Regions from separate parts of the Rhodococcus sp. PD04 genome, predicted to be linked through region 1. Evidence: riboswitches for the same ligand, from Rfam matches in the RefSeq annotation. Region 1 holds a riboswitch; each other region holds the start of a gene.

What was found. Region 1 has a riboswitch for thiamine pyrophosphate ahead of thiO (glycine oxidase ThiO). Riboswitches for the same ligand answer to the same signal wherever they lie in the genome.
Region 2: another riboswitch for thiamine pyrophosphate. It lies ahead of U9J23_RS07270 (3-oxoacyl-ACP reductase); the one in region 1 lies ahead of thiO (glycine oxidase ThiO).
Region 3: another riboswitch for thiamine pyrophosphate. It lies ahead of U9J23_RS05655 (ABC transporter substrate-binding protein); the one in region 1 lies ahead of thiO (glycine oxidase ThiO).
Region 4: another riboswitch for thiamine pyrophosphate. It lies ahead of thiC (phosphomethylpyrimidine synthase ThiC); the one in region 1 lies ahead of thiO (glycine oxidase ThiO).

The regions. Positions count from the first base shown of each region.
Region 1 is NZ_CP142143.1:4,103,577-4,108,892, reverse strand. Features, by position in the region: gene U9J23_RS18845 (hypothetical protein) at 1-975, opposite strand, end outside; gene U9J23_RS18840 (NUDIX hydrolase) at 1,113-1,967, shown strand; gene thiE (thiamine phosphate synthase) at 1,999-2,688, opposite strand; TPP riboswitch at 2,717-2,829, shown strand; gene thiO (glycine oxidase ThiO) at 2,826-3,890, shown strand; gene thiS (sulfur carrier protein ThiS) at 3,887-4,099, shown strand; gene U9J23_RS18820 (thiazole synthase) at 4,092-4,877, shown strand; gene U9J23_RS18815 (hypothetical protein) at 4,969-5,316, shown strand, end outside.
Region 2 is NZ_CP142143.1:1,564,317-1,569,632, forward strand. Features, by position in the region: gene U9J23_RS07260 (phosphodiesterase) at 1-765, shown strand, start outside; gene U9J23_RS07265 (stealth family protein) at 762-2,258, opposite strand; TPP riboswitch at 2,519-2,610, shown strand; gene U9J23_RS07270 (3-oxoacyl-ACP reductase) at 2,665-3,429, shown strand; gene U9J23_RS07275 (LLM class flavin-dependent oxidoreductase) at 3,429-4,733, shown strand; gene U9J23_RS07280 (serine hydrolase domain-containing protein) at 5,098-5,316, opposite strand, start outside.
Region 3 is NZ_CP142143.1:1,190,385-1,195,700, forward strand. Features, by position in the region: tRNA gene U9J23_RS05640 (tRNA-Leu) at 318-391, shown strand; gene U9J23_RS05645 (ABC transporter ATP-binding protein) at 511-1,281, opposite strand; gene U9J23_RS05650 (ABC transporter permease) at 1,278-2,063, opposite strand; gene U9J23_RS05655 (ABC transporter substrate-binding protein) at 2,041-3,054, opposite strand; TPP riboswitch at 3,091-3,187, opposite strand; gene U9J23_RS05660 (hypothetical protein) at 3,509-5,197, shown strand; gene U9J23_RS05665 (hypothetical protein) at 5,204-5,316, opposite strand, start outside.
Region 4 is NZ_CP142144.1:300,370-305,685, forward strand. Features, by position in the region: gene U9J23_RS25750 (HpcH/HpaI aldolase/citrate lyase family protein) at 19-900, shown strand; gene thiC (phosphomethylpyrimidine synthase ThiC) at 1,603-3,360, opposite strand; TPP riboswitch at 3,359-3,468, opposite strand; gene U9J23_RS25760 (ArsR/SmtB family transcription factor) at 3,611-3,949, shown strand; gene U9J23_RS25765 (substrate-binding protein) at 3,965-5,316, shown strand, end outside.

The sequences.
Region 1 (5,316 bases):
TCGCGCCATGTTGGTCCCGAAGGTGTCGTCGTACGCGCCGGTCGTGTCGCGCCGGGCGATCAGCAGAGTCTCGGCGGTACGCGACTGCTGGGCGAGGATCCGTCCCTCGGTGAGATCGGCGAGCGGTGCCGCACCGCGTTCGATGGCGTGTTCGGTGGCACTCGACGAGGCCAGGCCGGCGACGAGCAACCAGCACAGCAGCACCCCGGTCGCGCCGATCGCGACGAGGAGTCCGGGATTGAGGGTGCGACGACAGCGGCGGCTCACGACGACGTGCGCCACGCACAGTGCGGTGACCGTGACAAGGAGCAGACCGATTGCGAGCCAGGGTGGTCGTACCGCGTCGCGCTGGGTGTCCTCGACGGCGGCGACGCCCCGCGTGTGCAGTTCCTGCGCGGCGGGGAGCAGTTCGGTCTGCATCAGGTGCGAGGCCTCGCCGAGATATGCGGCGCCGACCGGATGCCCGGTGCGGTTGTTGGTGCGGGCCGTCTCGATGAGGCCCGTGTAGACGGGCAGCAGCCTCACGATCTCCGTCAGGTTGTGCGCGGTCTCGCGGTCGGCGTCGGTCAGGCCGGTCGCCGCGATGACGAGATACTCCGCGGCCTCGTTGGTGGCCCGGATGTAGCGACTGCGCACCGCCTCCGGTTCGAGTCCGCCCGAGATGAAGCCCGTCACGGCGGCGGCGTCGGCCACCGACAGCGCGCTGTAGAGATTCTGGGCCGCGCTGGCGAGCGGCTCGATGGACGAGAGGAGACGGTCGTGGGTGGCCTGCCTGCCGGAGACCGTCGTCGCGGAGACCGCCGCCGACGCGACGAGCAGAACGGTGAGCACCACGCCGAGGACCACCAACCGCACCGGCGTGGATCGCAACAGCGCGCGGGCGTCGTCGAACCGGGCGTCCGGAGCGTCGGTGCCGGCGTCGTCGCGAATATGGCTCTCGACAGGCGCGAAGGGAGGGGTGATCCGTACGTCCACCGGGCACTCCCTTCCTCGTGTCGAGCGCTCTGAGGGGAGCATATAAGCAGCCCGGCGGTATTGTTGCCGTCCACGGACGGCGGGGATCCGGTACCGGGCACAGGCCCGGACGAGGGCGGGTCGGAGAGGCGGACGCAATGCGTGGAGACGGTGACGGCTGGGCGGTCGGACCGGACGGTGAGAAGCGCTGGGGACGACACGGTGCCGCAGGTCTGCTGCTGCGCGCTCCGCTCGCGGACGGTCGCCCCGCGGTTCTCCTGCAGCATCGGGCGGCGTGGTCGCACCAGGGTGGCACGTGGGCACTTCCCGGTGGAGCCCGCGACTCGCACGAGAGCACCGTCGACGCCGCCGTGCGGGAGGCCCACGAGGAGGCCGGCATCGATGTCGCGGCCGTGACGGTGCGCGCCGAACGCGTCACCTTCGGTCTCGCGGGCGGATGGACCTACACCACCGTCGTCGCCGACGCCACCGAAACGCTCGTGACCAGCCTCAACCAGGAGAGCACCGAACTGCGCTGGGTGCCCGAACCGGAGGTCGAGGCGATGCCGCTGCACAGCGGCTTCGCCGAGGCGTGGCCGTCGCTGCGCACCTCACCGGTACGCATGCTGCTCGACACCGCGAACGTGCTCGGTGCGAGCGGATCCACCGGATGGTGGCGCGACCGCCCCGGCGCGACGAGCGCCCTGCTCGCCGACCTCGCTGCGGTCCTGCCCCGCACCGTCGAATTTCCCGACGGGACGTTCGGCTGGGTCCCCCGCGTCGAAGCGGTCCTCGAAGGGCATGCCCGCGACGCGACGATCGACGACGCCCGGATCCCGGTACACAGCGCGGACGGCAGCGGCGACGACGAATTGGCCCGGCTGGCCTCCACCGCGACGGCCGTGGTCGACCCCGGCGTGACGGTCGTGGTCACCGCGGATCGCGGCCTGCGCGCGCGGTTGCCCGAGGGCACGATCGCGATGTCGCCCTCGGCCGTGCTGGGCTGGCTGTAGCCCCTCGGGCCGGCAGCGGCCTTCAGCGGCCTCAGGCGGGCAGTGCGGCCTCGAACGCCGCGGCGGCTGCCCGCGGATCGGAGGCCTTGGTGATCGCCCGGACCACCGCGACCCGCGTGGCCCCGGCATTGAGCACCTCGGGGAGCCGCTCGAGATCGATGCCGCCGATCGCGAACCACGGTCGTGCCGGTTGCGACTGCGCGACCTCGCGCGTCACCTGCAGCCCCGCGGCGGTCCGTCCCGGCTTGGTCGGGGTGTCCCACACCGGCCCGGACGCGAAGTAGTCGACGCCCTCCTCGATGTCGGCGAGCGCGGCCTGCGCCCGACTCGACGTCGAACGGCCGATGACGATCTCGTCGCCGAGGATCTGCCGCGCGTGCCGCACCGGCAGGTCGCCCTGACCGAGGTGCAAAATGTCGGCGCCCGCCGCGAGAGCGATGTCGGCGCGGTCGTTGACGGCGAGGAGTGCACCGTGGCGTGCACACGCCTCACCGATGATCTCGAGGGCGGCGAGTTCCTCGCGTGCCTCGAGGCGTCCGAACTTCTTCTCGCCGGCCGAGTCCTTGTCGCGCAACTGGACGATGTCGACCCCACCGGCGAGGGCCTCCTCGACGAACCGTGCGAGGTCACCGGTGTCCCGGCGAGCATCGGTGCACAGGTACAACCGGGCGGTCGCGAGGCGGCCGCGCGGGTCGGGATGGTTGCCGCGATAGGTGGTCACGACCAAGACGGTAGCCTCTAGGCAGAAAGTGTGACGACACGGGAGTCCCGAGGTTCGCGGGGCTGAGAGGGGGCCTGCCGGCCCCGACCGTTATGACCTGACCCGGATCATGCCGGCGCAGGGAGTGAGGTGGACCGATGACAACTGTGGCCGTCGTGGGTGGCGGAGTGATCGGGCTGTCGATCGCATGGCGCGCGGCCCGCTCGGGGCACGTCGTGACCGTGCACGACCCGAATCCCGGTAGCGGCGCCTCGTGGGTGGCCGGGGGAATGCTGGCCCCGCTGTCCGAGGGCTGGCCCGGCGAGGACCATGTGCTGTCCCTGGGTGCGGCGTCGCTCGACCGCTGGCCCGGCTTCGCGGACGCACTGCGCACGGAGACCGACGTCGACGTGTTCACCGCCGAGGCGTCGCTGACCGTTGCGCTCGACGCGGCGGATGCGGCCGACCTGCGGACCGTCGCCGAATGGGTCGGGGAGCGAGGGCACGAGATGCGGCTGCTCTCCCGCGCGGAGATCCGGGAGTTCGAGCCGTCGCTCGGCCCGAAGGTCCGGCTCGGACTGCTCGCACCCACCGAGTCGTCGGTCGACAACCGCGCGCTCGTCGACGCCCTGCGCACTGCGGCCACCGGGGCCGGGGTGCGTTTCTCCGACGGCGCCGTGCACGACCTCGCCGACCTGCCCGACGATCAGGTGGTGCTCGCCGCCGGCTCGGCGTCGGCGCGGCTGTGGCCGGGTCTTCCGGTCCGACCGGTCAAGGGCGAGATCCTGCGGCTGCGGGTGCGGCCGGGCGCGACCCCGCCGCCGCAGCGCACCATCCGTGCGAGTGTCCACGGACGGCCCGCCTATCTGGTGCCCCGCCACGACGGGCTCGTCGTGGGCGCGACGCAGTACGAGGCCTCCGACACGCAGATCACGGTGGCCGGCGTGCGCGATCTGATCGCCGATGCCGAGACGATCTTCCCGGCGCTCGGCGAGTACGAACTGTTCGAGGCGAGCGCGGGCCTGCGCCCGATGACCCCCGACAACCTGCCGATGATCGGCCGGCTCTCCGATCGTGTCGTCGCCGCGACCGGCCACGGCCGCAACGGTGTGCTGCTCACGCCGCTCACCGTCGACGCGGTGCTCGCCGAACTCGGCGGGCGGTCACTGGCCGACGCGAAATACGCCTGTCCTGGACGAATTACGGAAGCGAGTGTGGGATGACGAACGTGTCCGTGGGCATCACCGTCAACGGTGAGGACAAGTACTACGACGCGGCCCCGACCGTGTCGCAGCTGCTGAACGAGCTCGGTCTGCCCGAGAAGGGAATCGCCGTCGCCGTCGACGGTGTCGTGTGCCCGCGCGGTCGCTGGTCGGAACCGGTGGCACGCGGCGCGAGCATCGAGATCCTCACGGCGGTCCAGGGTGGCTGACACACACGATCCCGGCGCCGATCTGCCGCAGCTGACCATCGCCGGCCGCACCTTCGGGTCGCGGCTGATCACCGGCACCGGTGGCGCGGCGAACCTGGCCGTGCTCGAGGAGGCGCTCGTCGCGTCGGGCACCGAACTGACCACCGTCGCGATGCGCCGCGTCGATGCGGCCTCCGGAACCGGTGTCCTCGATCTGCTGCGCCGTCTCGGCATCGAACCGCTGCCGAACACCGCCGGGTGCCGCGGCGCGAAGGAGGCCGTGCTGACCGCGCAGCTCGGGCGGGAAGCGCTGGAGACCGACTGGGTGAAACTCGAGGTCATCGCCGACGAACGGACGCTGCTGCCCGACGCTATCGAACTCGTCTCGGCGGCCGAACAACTCGTCGACGACGGCTTCGTCGTCCTGCCGTACACGACCGACGATCCCGTCCTTGCGCGCCGTCTCGAGGATGTCGGTTGTGCTGCGGTGATGCCGCTCGGTTCGCCGATCGGCACCGGCCTCGGTATCTCGAACCCGCACCACATCGAGATGATCGTCGAGGCGGCGGGCGTGCCGGTGATCCTCGACGCGGGAATCGGAACCGCCTCCGACGCGGCGCTCGCGATGGAACTCGGTTGCGACGCCGTGCTGCTCGCGACCGCCGTCACCCGCGCGAAGGATCCGGCGCTGATGGCGTCGGCGATGCGCCACGCCGTCGAGGCGGGATTCCGTGCCCGGCACGCCGGTCGGATCCCGAAACGCTTCTGGGCTCAGGCATCTTCGCCGATGGAGCCGTGACCGGTACGGAAAACCCTTGAGAATCCTCGTGTTCAGGGGTTTTCCGATTATCGCGTGACGGGATACCGTGCGGTCGGTACGATCCCCGGGCATGACAATTGCACACCGAATCCTTTCCGCCGCCGCTGCCGGGCTCATGGGTGTTGCCGTCGCTGTCACGGCACCGGGCGTCGCAGGCGCCCAGGAGCCGTGCCAGCTGAGCCGGTCGAACACCGGACCGAGAACGTGCGAGATGACGCAGCTGGCCACGCCTCCCGTGCTGACACTGGGCGACGGCATCTGCGCCGGCATCGTGCGCGCGGGTGGAACCGCCTTCGACGGCCCGCTCGACGAGTCCTACTCGATCTACTCGGTGGCGGGCGCCACCCACGGGATCGAACTGCGGATCACGCAGGGCTATTCGCTTCTCGGCGAGTGGACACCGAGTGTTCTGAACTGC
Region 2 (5,316 bases), 2.5 Mb from region 1:
CGTGCCTCCCGGGTCCGACCCGACGCCCTGGTGTTCACCGGCGACCTCGCCGATCGCGGCCAGCCCGATGCCTACCGCAAGCTCCGCGGACTCGTCGAACCACTGGCCGCAGCACTCGACGCCGAGATCGTGTGGGCGATGGGCAACCACGACGACCGCGCGACCTTCCGTGAAGAGCTGCTCGACGAAGCGCCCCTCGGCGCACCGATCGACGCCGTCCACGCCGTGGGCGGACTTCGGATCGTCAGCCTCGACACCTCGGTCCCGGGCCACCACCACGGTGAGGTGACCGACGACCAGCTCGCCTGGCTGGCCGACGAACTCGCGACACCCTCGCCTTTCGGTACCGTTCTCGCACTGCATCATCCGCCCGTGCCGAGCGTGTTCGACATGGCCGTCCTCGTCGAACTGCGCGACCAGGCCGGTCTGGCCGAAGTACTGCGCGGCACCGATGTCCGCGCCATCCTCGGCGGTCATCTGCACTACTCGACCTCGGCCACGTTCGCGGGCATCCCGGTGTCCGTCGCCTCGTCGACCTGCTACACGCAGGACCTGAACGTCCCGGTCGGTTCGCAGCGCGGGCACGACGGCGCGCAGGGTTTCAACCTCGTGCACGTCTATCCCGACACGATCGTGCACTCCGTGGTGCCCAGCGGAAGCTACGCCACCGCCGGGCAACCCCACACGGCCGAGGACGCGGCGCGGTGTCTGGCCGAGGCCGGCATCCGCATCCCCGAGAACCCCGACCTCACCGTTCGGATCTAGCCGACGTCCGGTCGGCCCGGGTGGTCGGTCTCCCAGGGCGCCGGAATCGGGTAGTACCGCTCCAGGAACTGCGTGACCTTCGCGGTGCGCAGCTCCAGGTCGACCTCGGGCGTGCTGCCGTCGTTGAGGCAGAACAGGTCGAGATTGCGACGCGCCAGGATCGTGTCCAGATGTCGCAGACCGGACTTCACGGTGGTGTCGACGTACTCCACCTTCGCCGTGGTCTGCTGCACCGCGCGGCCGGTCAGCAGCGTGTAGTAGTGGTAGAAGGAGTTCGTCACCGAGATGTTGTCTGCCGCCCGGAACGGGCTCGCCGCCGTCGCAGCGAACTCGTCCGCGAACTCGCGTTCCATCTCCGCCATGATCGACCTGCGCAACGGGACCGGCGTGTGTTCGAGGTGCCGAGTGATGGTGACCCCGAAGCGATCCTGCAGGAGCTTGCGGTTCATGCGGGCGGAGTTCTCGAATCCGCTGCGCGACGGGTCGTTCCGGCCGAGCCCGATCCGCACGTCGCACTCGATGAACTTGCTGACACCCCCGCCGGAGAAGAACAGGCTCGGGCTCACCCGGCGACCGAAGAACATGTCGTCGTTCGAATACAGGAAGTGCTCGGACAGCCCCGGGATGTGGTGCAGTTGCGACTCGACCGCCATCGAGTTGTAGGTGGGCAGCGCCGACGGGTCGGCGAAGAACTCCTCGCTCCGCACGAACGTCACACGCGGGTCGTCGGCGAGCCACGCCGGTCGCGGCGAGTCGGTGGCGACGAAGATCCGCCGCACCCACGGCGCGTACATGTGGACCGAACGCAGGGCGTACTTGAGTTCGTTGATCTGCCGGTAGCGCGCCGGCGAGTCGTCGCCTTCGCCGACGACGTAGTTCTGCATCAGCTTCGCGCGCTTGGCCTGGAACGACTTCGACGACCCGTCCACCCACGAGAACACGAGGTCGATCTCGAACGGGATGTCGCCGGGGTGGCGGTCGAACATGCCCTCGATCGTGGGCCACAGCTGTCCGTACCGCTCGACCGTCGTCCGGCGCATCTCGTCGCGCAGGGCGGTCGTGCGGGTGAGAGCGTTCGGACGAGGCATGATCACCTCGTCGTCGGTGTAGGTCCACAGCTCGATGTCCACGCCGTTCGACGCGCCGTACCGCAACCCGCTCCTCAGTTCGACCCGCGGGCGGAACAGCCGGAACACCCGGTCCTTCCTGTCGCGCGAGAGCTGTCCGTCCGCCACCGGGACCGGGCGCCGTTTCAAGCCGACGGCCTTCGAGTAGAACGGCTCGTCGGCACACCCCTCGGCGAGAGCGGTGCGCAGCCTCTTCCGGTCGGCGCGGTCGATCGCGAGGATCGGGCGGTCGCTGTCGTCGCGCACGAGCAGGTAGTCGATGTGCGCCCGGTCGAGGACGCGGCGCAGGAACAGCGCGTCCTCGATCTGCGCCTCGTCGGGCGTGGTGGTGGTGATCGGGATGGCGTAGCGATCCTCGAACCACACCACCTCCTCGTGCCTCGCGGGGCCGCGGACCGTGGCGCGGCCGAGCGGGGGAGCGTCTCCGACCTTCTGAGAAAGGGAGACGTAGGGAGCGTTGTGTGGGGCCGGCGTGTGCGTCGGAATCTCCTTTCACGAGTCGGGACGGGAACAGCCATTTTAACGTCGATCTGAGCTAAGTTCTCGCGTAGGCGATGTGACGATCCTGTGAACGCCGACCCTGCCGGCTCTCGAAGGCCGAACCGGCGCCGTGTAGCCTGTCCGCAGGACTCGACACGGGGTGCCGGAAACGGCTGAGAGAACACCCGTCGAACCTGATCTCGATTATGCGAGCGAAGGGATGCCGAGCCGGCGCCGGGCCACAGGTCTGTCGCCCTCACGCACCCTTCCCCACACAGGGAAGGCACAGAAGATGTCATTGCAGAACCAGGTCGTCCTCGTCACCGGCGCCGGTCGCGGCCTCGGCCGCAGCATCGCGCAGGCGTTCGCCGACGAAGGAGCCGCCGTCGTCCTCGACTACCGGCGCAGCGGCGAGGGCGCTCACGAACTGGCCGACAAGATCGGACCCGAGCGGGCGGTCGCGCTGAAGGCCGATGTCACCGACCGCGCCGACGTCGAAGCGCTGTTCACCCGGGCCCGCGAGCACTTCGGACGTCCCGTCACCACGGTCGTCAACAACGCCCTGCCCGATTTCTCCTTCAACGGCGACGCTCGGCCCAAGGCAGACGAGATCGGATACGACCGGTTCGGAGCCCAGTTCGACGGTGTCGTCGGCGGCGCGGTCAACATCATCCAGGCGGCTCTGCCGGGCATGCGCGAGGCCGGTGGCGGCAGCATCGTCAACATCGGCACCAACCTGTTCCAGCACCCCGTCGTCCCGTACCACGACTACACCGCCGCCAAGGCCGCGCTGCTGTCGCTGACCCGCACCTTCGCCGCCGACCTCGGCCCCGACGGGATCCGCGTCAACATGGTCTCCGGTGGTCTGCTGCGCACGACCGACGCATCGTCGGCGACGCCGGAGGCGGTGTTCGACCTCATCGCGTCGTCGACGCCGCTGCGGAAGGTCACCACCCCCGAGGATTTCGCGGCCGCGGTGCTGTTCTTCGCATCCGACTGGTCGCGGGCCGTCACCGGGCAGAACCTGGTGGTCGACGGGGGACTGGTGATGAACTGATGCCCGGACCACGCACCCTCCACCTCAACGCCTTCCTCTACGGCGTCGGGCACCACTCTGCGGCATGGCGCCATCCAGGCTCCGCCGCCGAACGCATCGGCGACATCACATATTTCGAGGAGCTTGCCCGCACCGCCGAACGAGGACGCCTCGACGCCGTGTTCTTCGCGGACGGTCACAGCGTCAACCCGAAGTACACGGCGGGCACCACCTGGTTCCTCGAACCCCTCACCGCGCTGGCGGCTATGGCGCGCGCGACCGAGCACATCGGTCTGGTCACCACCGTCTCGGCAAGCTTCTTCACGCCGTTCCACGCGGCACGGATGCTGGCCTCGCTCGGCCACATCAGTGGTGGCCGCGTAGGAGCCAACATCGTCACCTCGATGTTCGACGAGGAAGCGCGCAACCACGGATTCGACTCCCTACCGCCGCACTCCGAACGGTACGCGCGGGCCGAGGAATTCATCGAGGTGCTCTGTGCGCTGTGGGATTCCTGGGACGACGGCGGTGTCCTCGTCGACCGGGCGGGTGGCAGGTTCCTCGACTCCGACGCGATCCGTCCGATCCATCACCGGGGCAAGCACTTCCGCGTCGACGGTCCGCTGACCGTGCCGCGGTGCCCGCAGGGCCGCCCCGTGCTGTTCCAGGCCGGAGCATCGGAGACCGGCCGCAACCTCGCGGCCCGTCACGCCGAGGCCGTCTACTCGGTCGCGTGGGACATGACCGCGGCGCTCGAGTACGCCACCGACCTGCGTGCACGCATCGCCTCCGTCGGCAGGGACGCCGGTTCGGTCGCCATCCTGCCGGGGCTCGTGACCTACGTCGGCCGCACCGAAGACGAAGCGTGGGCGAAGAAGGCGGAACTCGACGCTCTGCTCGACATCGACGCCGCTCTCGCCCAACTCGGAGTCTTCACCGGTCAGGACTACACGCGCCACGATCTCGACGCTCCCGTCGGAGACCTGCCGCCCATCGAGGAGTTCACCGGTCCGCAGGGCCGCTATGCGACGGTGCAGCGCATCATCGAGACACGCCGCCCGACCTTGCGCGAGCTGCTCGGTTACCTCGCAGCGGGTGGTGGCCACGCGACGATGATCGGCACCCCCGAATCCGTCGCCGACAGCATCGAGGAATGGTTCACCGCGGGCGCCTGCGACGGTTTCAACCTGATGTGTCCCGCCTATCCGGATTCCCTCGACGACTTCGTCGACCTCGTGGTCCCGGAACTGCAGCGCCGCGGCCTGTTCCGGACCGAATACCCCGGGTCGACCCTGCGCGACTCGCTCGGTCTGAAGGCGGTGTAACAGAGCGCGAACCGGTCATCGGAGCGGGTTGTAGAGCGCACCGATGACCGTTTCGCGCTCTGGAGCTCCCGACGACGGTACGAGCGAGCGACGTGACGCGCAGACCGTCCACGTCGACGACGTCGCCGTCCAGGTCGGCGGTGTGGATGTGCAGATCGTCGCTCGCCCGGCAGCTGCGCGTCGGCGGACGCGCGACGTGGATGCGGCCCAGCGGCGCGTCCCACACGTCGAGGCCGTGGACGACCGCGGCCGTCACATGACCGAGCGCCTCGTCGGCGTCGAGACGGGAAGCGACGAGGCGTGCCCGGGCGAGGTGAACTCCGGCGGGGCCGAGGCCGTGCCTGCCCACCGGACGCCGGTACGATCAGCCTCCCGGCGTCGGCGCGGGTGCGCTCTCCTCTGCGTCGGGAGCGCGTGCCGGATCGCCCGGCGCCTGATAATCGGAGCCGTAGAAGATCGGCAGGATGCCCTTGACGAGGGTCAGCGCCGAACCTTCACCCGACGGCACCGTCGACAGATTCGTGGCGATGACGATCGTCAGATCGGTGTCCGGGTCGTGGCCCATGAAGGTCATGAAGCCAGG
Region 3 (5,316 bases), 2.4 Mb from region 1:
CACCCGGCTGTCCGCTTTGTACTTGTCTCCCCGCAGGATGTCGGCCGGAAATCGAGGTGCGTTACAGCCCGGGCGAGGAGCACACTCGAAGTCGGATCCGAGGAGGTCGAGGGGCAATGAGGATCGAACCTTACACGGCCGAACGACGAAGCGACGTACTCGATCTCTCCCTCCGGGCGTGGCGTCCCGTCCTCGGGCTGTACCGGCCTTCGTCTACGAGGGGACAGGATACGAACGCCGTCCCGTCGCACGGTACTTCGAGAACCTCGCGCCCCGGCGCGGTGGTGGACAGTCGTGAACGCTAATGTGATCCCCACGCCCCTATAGCCCAATTGGCAGAGGCAGCGGACTTAAAATCCGCCAAGTGTGGGTTCGAGTCCCACTGGGGGCACAGGGCCGGGGTCGTCCCCGATGCATCCGCTACCTCTCTCGCCATCCGCTACAGCAATTGCCGTAGCGGATAGCGAATCTTGTAGCGGATGTACTGGTGGCGAACAGTTCGGCCGGTGACTATCCCGAGGGCAACCTCCGTTGCGCCTCGTGTCGTGACCGGTGCAGGACCTCCATGAGCTCGTGTTCGAGCGCCACGAACTCGCTCGACGCGCACGCCTCCAGGGTTCGGGGTCGGGGCAGGTGCACGCGTACCTCGTGCCGGACCCGCGCCGGTCGCGGACCGAGGACGACGACCCGATCGGACAACAACACCGCCTCGCGCACGTTGTGCGTCACCATCAGCACTGTCCACCGGTGCTGCTGCCACACCTGTTGCAGCCACAGCTGCATCTCGGTGCGGGTGAGCGAATCCAGGGCGCCGAACGGCTCGTCGAGCAGGAGCACGTCGCGCCCCTGCAGCACCGTGCGTGCGAGCGACGCGCGTTGACGCATACCGCCCGACAGTTGGTGCGGGGCAGCGTCCTCGAAGCCTGCCAGGCCGAAGGTCGGCAGCAGTTCGCGGGCGCGGGCGCGAGCGTCGGATCGTTGCACACCCTGCACCTCGATACCGAGGGTGCAGTTGTCGAGTACCGTCCGCCACGGGAACAGCAGATCCTTCTGCGGCATCAGCGCGACCCGCCCGGGTGCCGCGGGGGAGTCGCCGACGAGAACCTCTCCGGCGTCGGGCTGTTCGAGTCCCGCGACGATCGAGAACAGCGTCGACTTGCCGCACCCGCTCGGCCCGATGAGGGACACGAACTCGCCGGGCTCCACAGCACAGTCGATGCCGTCGATCACCGCCCGGTCGCCGTACGACTTGTGGACCGAGGCCACCGTCACCGCATTCATCTCTCACCCCTCGTGAGCGCCCACGGCGCGACCACCCGTTCGACGACGAACGTCAGCGCGTACAACAGGAGTGACAGAGCAGCGGTCACCACTACGGCAGCGAGCACGAGATCGGTGCGGAACGAGTTCTTCTGCGTGCTCATGTAGATGCCCAGACCGGATGTCGCGCCGACGTATTCCGCGAACACCGCACCCACTACGGCGTAGGTGATGCCGATCCGCAGGGCGGTGAAGAAGCGGGGGAGCGCGGACGGCAGGCGCACGTAACGGAACTGCTGCCACCGCGACGCGCCCATACTGCGCAGCAACGCGCCCGCCTCCCGGTCGGCCGCCGCGAACCCTTCGAGCAGCCCGATCGCGACGGGGAAGAACGTCACCAGCGCGATGACGAGGATCTTCGGCAGCAGTCCGAAACCGAACCAGATGATCATCAACGGCGCGATCGCGATGATCGGCAGGGTCTGCGACACCACGAACAACGGCACGAGTGCCCGCCGCAACCACGGCGAGAAGTCCACGACGATCGCGAGGGCCCACGCCAGTGCCAGCGACACGGCGAACCCGACGAGCGTGACCTGCAGTGTGGACCAGGCGTGCCCGGCGATGTCGACGCGATGCGCCCATCCCTGTGTGAGGACGCGCGCGGGAGAGGGCAGCACCTGCGGTCGGATACCGCTCACCACGACGTATGTCTGCCAGATCCCGACCAGCACCCCGGCGACGAGCAGGGAGGGTAGGAATCGACGTGCGTGGCCGGTGTCAGCGGTCTTCGAGGTAGTCATCGGTGACATAGGTCGACCAGTCCGGCTCGGTGGTCAACGGGCTGCCGTCGGGGCCGGACAGCACGCCGTTCTCGTAGAGGAATCGGGCGTAGCCCGACCATTTCCCGGCGTCGAGGACCCCGACGGCGCCGGCGGCGTCGCGCATGTAGTCGGCGGCGAGCATGCGCTGGCTCTCGTAGACGAGTTCCTCGTCGGGGAAGGCCCCGGGATTCGCCTCGATCAGCGCCCGTGCCCCGCGATCGGGGTCGTCGGCTGCGATCCGGTAGCCCTGGTGCAGAGCCTGCACGAAAGCGCGCGCCTGCTCCGGGTTCTCCGACATCCAGTCCTCGTTGCCGTCGACGACGATCGCGTACGCATCGGGGAAGCCGTGGTCGGTGAAGCCGAAGTACCGCATGGGCAGTCCGCGGTGTTCGGCCTCGAGACCCTCCCACGCCAGGTACGACACGGTGAAGTCGGCGGTCGACGAGTAGACCGCCTCGTACGACGACGTCCCGAGCGTCACGCTCTCGAACTCACCGCGACCACCATCGTTGCGGATCACCTCGGCGAGCATCTCGTCCTCGCCGGGGTTCGCGAAGCCCGCGAAGGTCTTGCCGTCGAGATCCGCGGGCCGCGTGATCTCGGCGTTGTCGGCCCGCACGGCGATTCCCGTCGCCCAGTGCTGCAGCGGTGCGAGGACCGCGACGGTCCGGGAACCCGCAGCTCTGGCGATGGTCGACGTGGCGTGCGTGGAGATCCCGAACTCGGCGCTACCGGCGTCGACGAGGGTGTCGGGCGTCGCGTTGTTGTACGGCAGGATCTCGACGTCGAGACCCGCCTCGGCGAACAGGCCCTCCTGCTGCGCCACGTACAGGCCGGTGTGGTTGGTGTTGGGCGTCCAGTCCAACGCGAATCGGATGGTGTCGCTCCCGGAATCGGACGAGCACCCGACGACCGCGGAGAGTGCGGCGACGAGGGTGATCAGTCCGGCGAGAGTCCGCCGCGCGTTCACTGCGCCGGCAGGGGACGGATCGATGTGGGGGCAGGCACGGTCATATCGGGACATCCCTTCGTCAGCATTACCTGATCAGGTTCGACGGGTGTGATCTCAGCCCCGCTCGTGCGGAGCACCCCGTGTCACGGGCGACCCTAGCACCATGCCCTCCGGGATCACCGGGGCGGCCGCAGAACGGAAGATGTGACCCGAAGTTACGGAAATGCCCAGGTCGGGACGTCACCCTCACATTTCACCCGTAACGGAAGGGTCGAAGGTCCCGACTATTCGAGTGATCGTCCCTGTCACCTCCCCCCCGACGACAGGGGCCATCGGTCTGCGCACGTCTCCCCCTGGCGTGGACGATGAAGGGCCCGTCGGTGAACTCCGACGGGCCCTTTCTTCTGTCGTTTCCGTGGACCCGACTCCCGCAGCGGTGTTCAATACGCACGAACCGATCGGGGGATGGGGAATGCGCGCAATGATGGGTGCCGCACTGGCTGCGGCAGTGATGGGAAGTGTGCTCACGGCGCCGGTGGTGTCGGCGGAGACGAGCGGACGCACCGAAATGCCGTATGACTCGTCGGCGCCGCTGGCCGGCGAGGTGCTCGGGTCCGTGGTGTCGATACCCGCACCGCTACCGCCGGTGGCCGGACCGCGACCTGCCGCGTGCGACCGGCTGTCGTATCTGCGGTGGCGTTCGGCAGACGGACCGGAGAATTCGGCCGACGCCGACCGGATCCTCGTCGCCCAACCGGGAATCTTCGAGGGAGCGGGTGCATTCGAGAGCGTCGCGCGCAACACCGTCGTCGCGGCCGCGACTCGCGGTGCCCACATCGAGTTCTGGGCACTCGACCGGCGATCGAACTGCCTCGAGGACCACACCGGTACCCGGGCGGCATTGCGGACGGGTTCGCTCGACACCGCGACCGACTACTACTTCCACGGTGCCGAAGTGGACGGGCGACGATTCGCCGGCCACGCGAGCGGCGCCGACGTCGCATGGCTCTCGCATGTCGGTCTCGAACAGACGCTGCGCGACCAGTACGACCTGCTGCGTCACGAACTTCCCGACCCGGCGCTGCGGAAGCGGAAGGTGTTGTGCGGCGGGCATTCTCTCGGCGGTTTCATCACCGGCTACTTCGCGGAATGGGACTTCGACGGAGATCCCGCCACCACCGACGACGCAGGTTACAACCAGTGCGGCGGGTACTTCGCGCTCGATACGGTGATTGAGGCGGGCGCGCCGTTCCCGGGGCGGGGTGCCCTCCCGGATCTGCCCGACACGGTCTCGGCACCGCTCGATGCGATCTCCGGCTCCATCTCGACGGCATCGCCGGTGCTGGCACTTCCTGCGGTCATCAATCCCGAGACGACGAATCTGCTCGCACTCACGGGACTCGCCGCGCGATTGGACCCGGACAGCACCGACGGCATCGTCCCGCGCATGCCCGACAACCCGAACGTCGACTGGACGTTGCGCACTCTGTTGTCGGGGGACTACGCGATGTTCGCGACGGGCGACCCGGATGTGCGGACGTTGAACGCGACCAACGAGGCGGTGCTCGGTGCGATCCTCGACGACAATTCGCAACCGCTGGGATTCCTGCAGGCGAGCGTCGGATTCATCACCGGTGCGCCCGTGCGCGACAAGCTGTTTCCTGTTCCCGGCACGCCGGAGGTGCTCGGGTCGGGATTCTTCGGCGACGCGCCCAAGGCGTCGCCGGCGGTGTTCGCGGATCCGGGAGTCGTCTACCGGTGGCTCGACTACGACGAGGTGGGTACGGCGGCGTCGTCATCCGACGAGGCGCGGTACACCGATCGGGGGAGCGAGGTGACGTCGATCGCGGAGCTGGCGCGGAATCTGTCGGAGCCCCCACTGGATTTCACCGAGTGGTACTTCCCGTCGAAGCTTCCGTTCGACCTGGCGTCGGCAACCCGCTTCGAAGGTCATCTCCACCGCGACGGGGTCACCCGCAATCCTGTGGTGACGCTGGTGGCGAGCGGCGGGATCTCGTTGCCGGAGACGGACCATCCGAACGAACGCAGGTGGGTGCTGCCCGGATACAACCACATCGATGTACTCACTGCGGCCGCCGATCAGAACGACGGGCGGCCCGAGCAGGTGTCGCAGGCACTGGCCGACTTCGCGGCCGGGTGATGCGGATCAGGCGCCGCGCGCGGAGAAGATCGAGGAGTAGTCGTGGGGGGCGGTCACCTCTGCGACAGCGGCCACGTGCTCGATCTCGGCCTCGGCGTCGGGAGAGGTGGGGGCGAGAA
Region 4 (5,316 bases), on a different replicon from region 1:
TGGAGATCGACAACAACGATGTCATTCGACTTCGAGGAACCCGATGCAGCCCGGGAAGCGCGAACCGAGCTGGCACGCCTTGCCCGATCATGGCTACTCGTCCCCCCTACCGATCTCGCTCGGTTGCATACCGCGGTCGCTACCAGTCCGGACTGCCTTGTCCTCGATCTCGAGGATGGAGTGCCCTACAGGGAGAAAACATCTGCACGGACAGTTGCGGCGCAGTGGCTTCGCGACAGAGTCGGTTGGGTCCGAGTCAACGACGCTTCGACCCGTGAACTTGCACTCGACCTGGAAATACTCCGCGATTCCCCGGGCCTTACCGGAATTGTTCTTGCGAAAACCGAGAGTCCGCAAGACATCGACATCGTGTCTGCCGCACTCCCCCATGTCCCGATCGTCGCTATGGTCGAAACTGCTTCCTCGCTTCGTCAGGCCGACCGTATCGCTGAATGCTCACCGGTCGTGCGCTTGGCCTTCGGCATCAGAGACTTCTGCAGCGACCTCGACATCGATGGGACACCAGAAGGCCTGGCGTATGCCCGCTCGACCCTCGTCATCGCCAGCAAGACGGCGGAAATCGCAGCGCCTATCGACGGCCCGACCGCTGCGGATGATCGGGATACCGTCGCAGCCGACATCGACACAGCCAAAAAGTTCGGCATGACCGGAAAATTGTCGGTTCGGGCGCGTCACGTCGACACGATCAACGAGAAATTCTCCCCGTCGGCCCATTCAGTCTCACAAGCGCATGCCACTATCGCCGAACTCGGCCCCTGCGGGGAGAACATCGAGACGGGAGCCGATCGGCCGCGCTTCATCTCAGCCACTGCCGTGCTCTCCAGATCTCGGTACTTCGGCCGCTTGGAGGCGACCAAATCCGCCTCTCTTGCCCAGTAGTCGGCGCGTTCACGCTGCTCTGATCGGCACCGCCAACGCTGCAAGGGTCTCGGGTGCGGTGTACCTGCCCGGGTCAAGAACCCGCAAGGCATCATCGAGAAGACTGATTACCGCGCGGAGATGGTGGACAACGCCGCCGCGCGAGGTCGACGCCGAGCGAATGCGGGATGGTCCGGACGCGTTCCAGCACGTGTGCAGCGACCGCCGATCCCGGAAGCAGAATCGACCGGGCCGACGATCACGACCGCTCCCCCGAGACGGCCGCCTGCCATGACACGGTGAGGGGAACGGCAACCCGCACCGTGTCACGGCCGGCGTCGAGACCACCCGGGCAACTACTCCTCGGTGCCTCGAAGCTGAGCGAGTCACAAGTGCAGGTCACCCCCGATTCGGCAGCGAGGTGGGCGATGTCGTCACCGCCTCGCCCGCCGGCACCCGATCACTGCTACAGCGAACCCCGCTCACACATGGGCACTTTCGTTGAGCACGAGTGGATACCGCCGCTGAATCTCATTCCCCTCGTGCTCGAACCCGGACGGTCGCCGGCACCGCGAAACCGCACATCGATGCCGACTCCGTCCTCGACCACCTTCGTCATCGCGACACAACGCCACCCGGCAGAGCAAGTGCGGGCGTGCGTCACGCCGCTGAGGGCGTTGCGTCCGTGTCCTCCCGTCACCTGGACTCAACGCCCCTGCGACCTCAGTTGTCCTGTGTCACACGCTTACTTTCGGAGGACAGGACAGTAGGGGCATCCAAATACACCGTGCTGCCGGCGGCCCTGAACTGGTCGGACATATGTTGCATCCCGGCGACGGCGGCCTGGTCGGCGGCGTCACCGAACCTGGTCCGGATGTCTTGGGAGATACGCATCGAGCAGAACTTCGGCCCACACATCGAGCAGAAGTGCGCCGTCTTGGCCGGTTCAGCCGGAAGCGTCTCGTCATGGAACTGCTCGGCCGTATCCGGATCCAGCGACAGAGCGAACTGATCCCGCCACCGAAACTCGAAACGCGCCTTCGACAACGCGTCGTCACGCTCGACGGCACCGGGATGGCCCTTGGCGATGTCGGCAGCATGAGCGGCGATCTTGTACGTGATGACCCCGGTCTTCACGTCGTCCCGATTCGGCAGTCCCAGATGCTCCTTCGGGGTGACGTAACACAGCATCGCGGTGCCATGGCGGGCGATCTCGGTGGCCCCGATCGCGGAGGTGATGTGGTCGTAGCCCGGAGCAATGTCGGTCACCAGCGGCCCCAGGGTGTAGAAAGGCGCTCCATGACATAACTTCTGCTGACGCTCCACATTTTCCCGCACCCGATGGATCGGGATGTGGCCAGGGCCTTCGACCATCACCTGAACGTCGTGAGCCCAGGCACGGGTGGTCAGTTCGGCAAGGGTGTCCAGTTCGGCGTACTGCGCGGCGTCGTTGGCGTCGGCGATCGACCCCGGTCGCAGCCCGTCCCCGAGGGAAAATGCCACGTCGTAGCGGGCGAAGATCTCACACAGTTCGTCGAAGTGGGTGTAGAGAAAATTTTCCTCGTGATGGGCAAGGCACCAACCGGCCATGATCGACCCACCTCGGGAGACGATGCCGGTGAGCCGCTCGGCCGTGAGCGGTACGTAGCGCAGCAGCACTCCGGCGTGGATGGTCATGTAGTCCACACCCTGCTCACACTGCTCGATCACGGTGTCGCGGAAGATCTCCCACGTCAGCGCATCGGCCTGGCCGGCGACCTTCTCCAGAGCCTGGTAGATCGGCACCGTGCCGATCGGCACCGGGGAGTTGCGAATGATCCACTCTCGGGTGGTGTGGATATCTTCGCCGGTGGACAGGTCCATCACAGTGTCCGCGCCCCAACGGGTGGCCCAGCGCATCTTGTCGACTTCGTCGACGATGGAGCTGGTCACCGCTGAGTTGCCGATGTTGGCATTGATCTTCACCAGGAAGGACTTGCCGATGATCATCGGCTCGGACTCGGGGTGGTTGACGTTGGCGGGGATGATCGCCCGACCCGCCGCCACCTCCGAGCGCACCAGTTCCACGTCGCAGTTCTCCCGCAGCGCCACGAACCGCATTTCCTGGGTGATGATCCCCGCCCGGGCATAGTGCATCTGCGTGACCGTCCGGCCTGTCTTCGCTCGCACCGGGACAGGTCGGGGCCCCTTCCACTCCTGGGACGCCTCTCCACGCCGCACCGCCGAGCGGCCATCGTCGAGCAGATCCCGTTCTCGCCCCGGGTAGTGCTCGACGTCGCCGCGAGCAGCAATCCAGTCGGCGCGCGTCGGCGGGAGCCCGACCAGCGGATCGCTATCGGGACCTGCAGTGCGGTAGACCTGCAGCGGCGGGTTCGGCACCCCGCCGGGAGAGTCGTTCAAGCGGATCTCTGTGACAGGTACACGCAGGTCGTGTTCCTCGTCGTGGACATAGCTCAGGGCATGCGAATTGGGTGCACTCATCGGAATCGTTCCTACTTCCTTCGCCGGCATTACCCGGGCAGGTTCGACGGTCGCAGGCTGCCTCAGCCCGATCTCAGCCCCTGCAATAGGGCTCCCGTGGGGACGGCACAGACCCTAACACCCGGCTTCTCCTGCTGCAGATGTAGCTGGTCCGGTCGTCGGAGCGGTGCGAAGTCGGCCCGTCCTGTACGAGCTACGAGGAGGTACTCTTCTATATGTAATTGACTGTTGACTCGAGGAGATCGGGACCTTGTCCGCACAGCTGGCCTTCGATGCCCTCGCCGACCCTGTACGGCGAGCCATTCTCACTGTGCTGGCAGAGCGTGACGAGTGCAGCGTCAACGAACTGGTCGACCAGATCGACAGCGTGGGACGCACCGGCGTCTCGAACCACCTCCGGATCCTGCGGCACGCGGGCCTGGTCACCGAACGTAAGGCCGGACGCTTCCGTTTCTACTCGATCGACCCGGCCGGTCCCGCACGCGATGTCATTGCAATGTTGCAGGAATTGTTCCGAGGAGCCCTGTCAGATGCCGTCGAGGCCGCAGACCGCACCGCTGCCACCGACACAACCTTGCGACGTGCATAGCTTCCAGGAAACACGGTGACCCAGCTCGTACTGCACGCCGAAGAGTGGACCGCATCCCCGCCCTCGGTGGCCTACAGCCTTTTCGGAGCAGGCGACGAGGCGGGATGGCTCTTCGGCGCGGTATGCGATCGGGTCGAACCCGGCGCTGCCGTGCGTATGGCGGTCCACCTCAGCGGTTCCGGCGCAGAACCGGTCGAAATCCTCGGCCGTATTGCTGCCGCACGTCCGCATGCGTACCTCGATATCGTGCACGACCAGCCCTGGCGAGGGCGTATCAAACTCCGTTTCGAAGCCGCAAACGGTGGTACGAGAGTTCGGCTCATCGCCGAACTCGACCAGCCCGGATTGGAATGGTTGATGCGGCGTCGAGGGTTCCCTACCTCTCGAAACGCCTCTTCCCATCCCCGTCTGGGATTGTTGACGTCGAAATCCGGACCCGGCAGCCTCTTCGCCACCTCGATTGACAACGCCGCCATGCTGGCACTGGAGGAAATCAATGCCGAGGGCGGCATCCACGGCAGTCCAGTCGAGTTGATCGTGGGTGATGACGCCACAGACCCGCAGACCGGCGTCATGGAAGCGCGACGACTCGTCCAGGCAGGCTGCCGGACCATTCTGGTCGCCGCCACATCGGCTACCTACACCGCCGTTGCCGAGGCGCTCAGTGATGCACCCGTGCTGCTGGTACAGCCGGTCATGAACGAAGGAGGGCGCGGCGATCGTCTCCGCCTCCAGCTCGGCGAGCGGCCGGGCGACCAGTTGGCAGCAGCCGTGAAACCACTCATGCGGATGGAGGGGGTGCGACGATGGTTTCTGGCCGGCGACGACTATTGTTGGCCCCGTACGACACACGGCCTGGCACGCCAACTGTTGCCTCGGTACGGCGCCAGAGTCGTCGGGGAAAAGTTCGCATCTCTGGGAACTCGTGACTTCGCCCCGATCATCGAATCGATCCAGCAATCGGGTGCCGACATCGTACTGTCGACATTCGTCGGAGCTGATGCTGTTGCGTTCGAACGGCAATGCTATGCAATGGGATTGCGGGATCAGTGCATCACTCTGGCGCCCGCCTTGGAAGAGTCCACGCTGACGTACATCGGCGACGAAGCGGCCCGTGGCCTCTACTCCGTCTCGGGGTACTTCCAAGGATTACAAACGGAAGGTAACGCCTCGCTCCTGAAGAGGTACCGGGCGCAATTCGGTCCTTGGGCACCGCCGCTGTCGACGTTGAGCGAGTCGGTGTTCGAGGCAGTTCACATATGGTGGCAAGCGGCCCGGAAAGCCGAGGATAGCGAGCGGATCGCCGCGGCAATGCGTCACGGCGAGTTTCAGCTACCGCGGGGCACCGTCACCTTGAGCGAGGACCG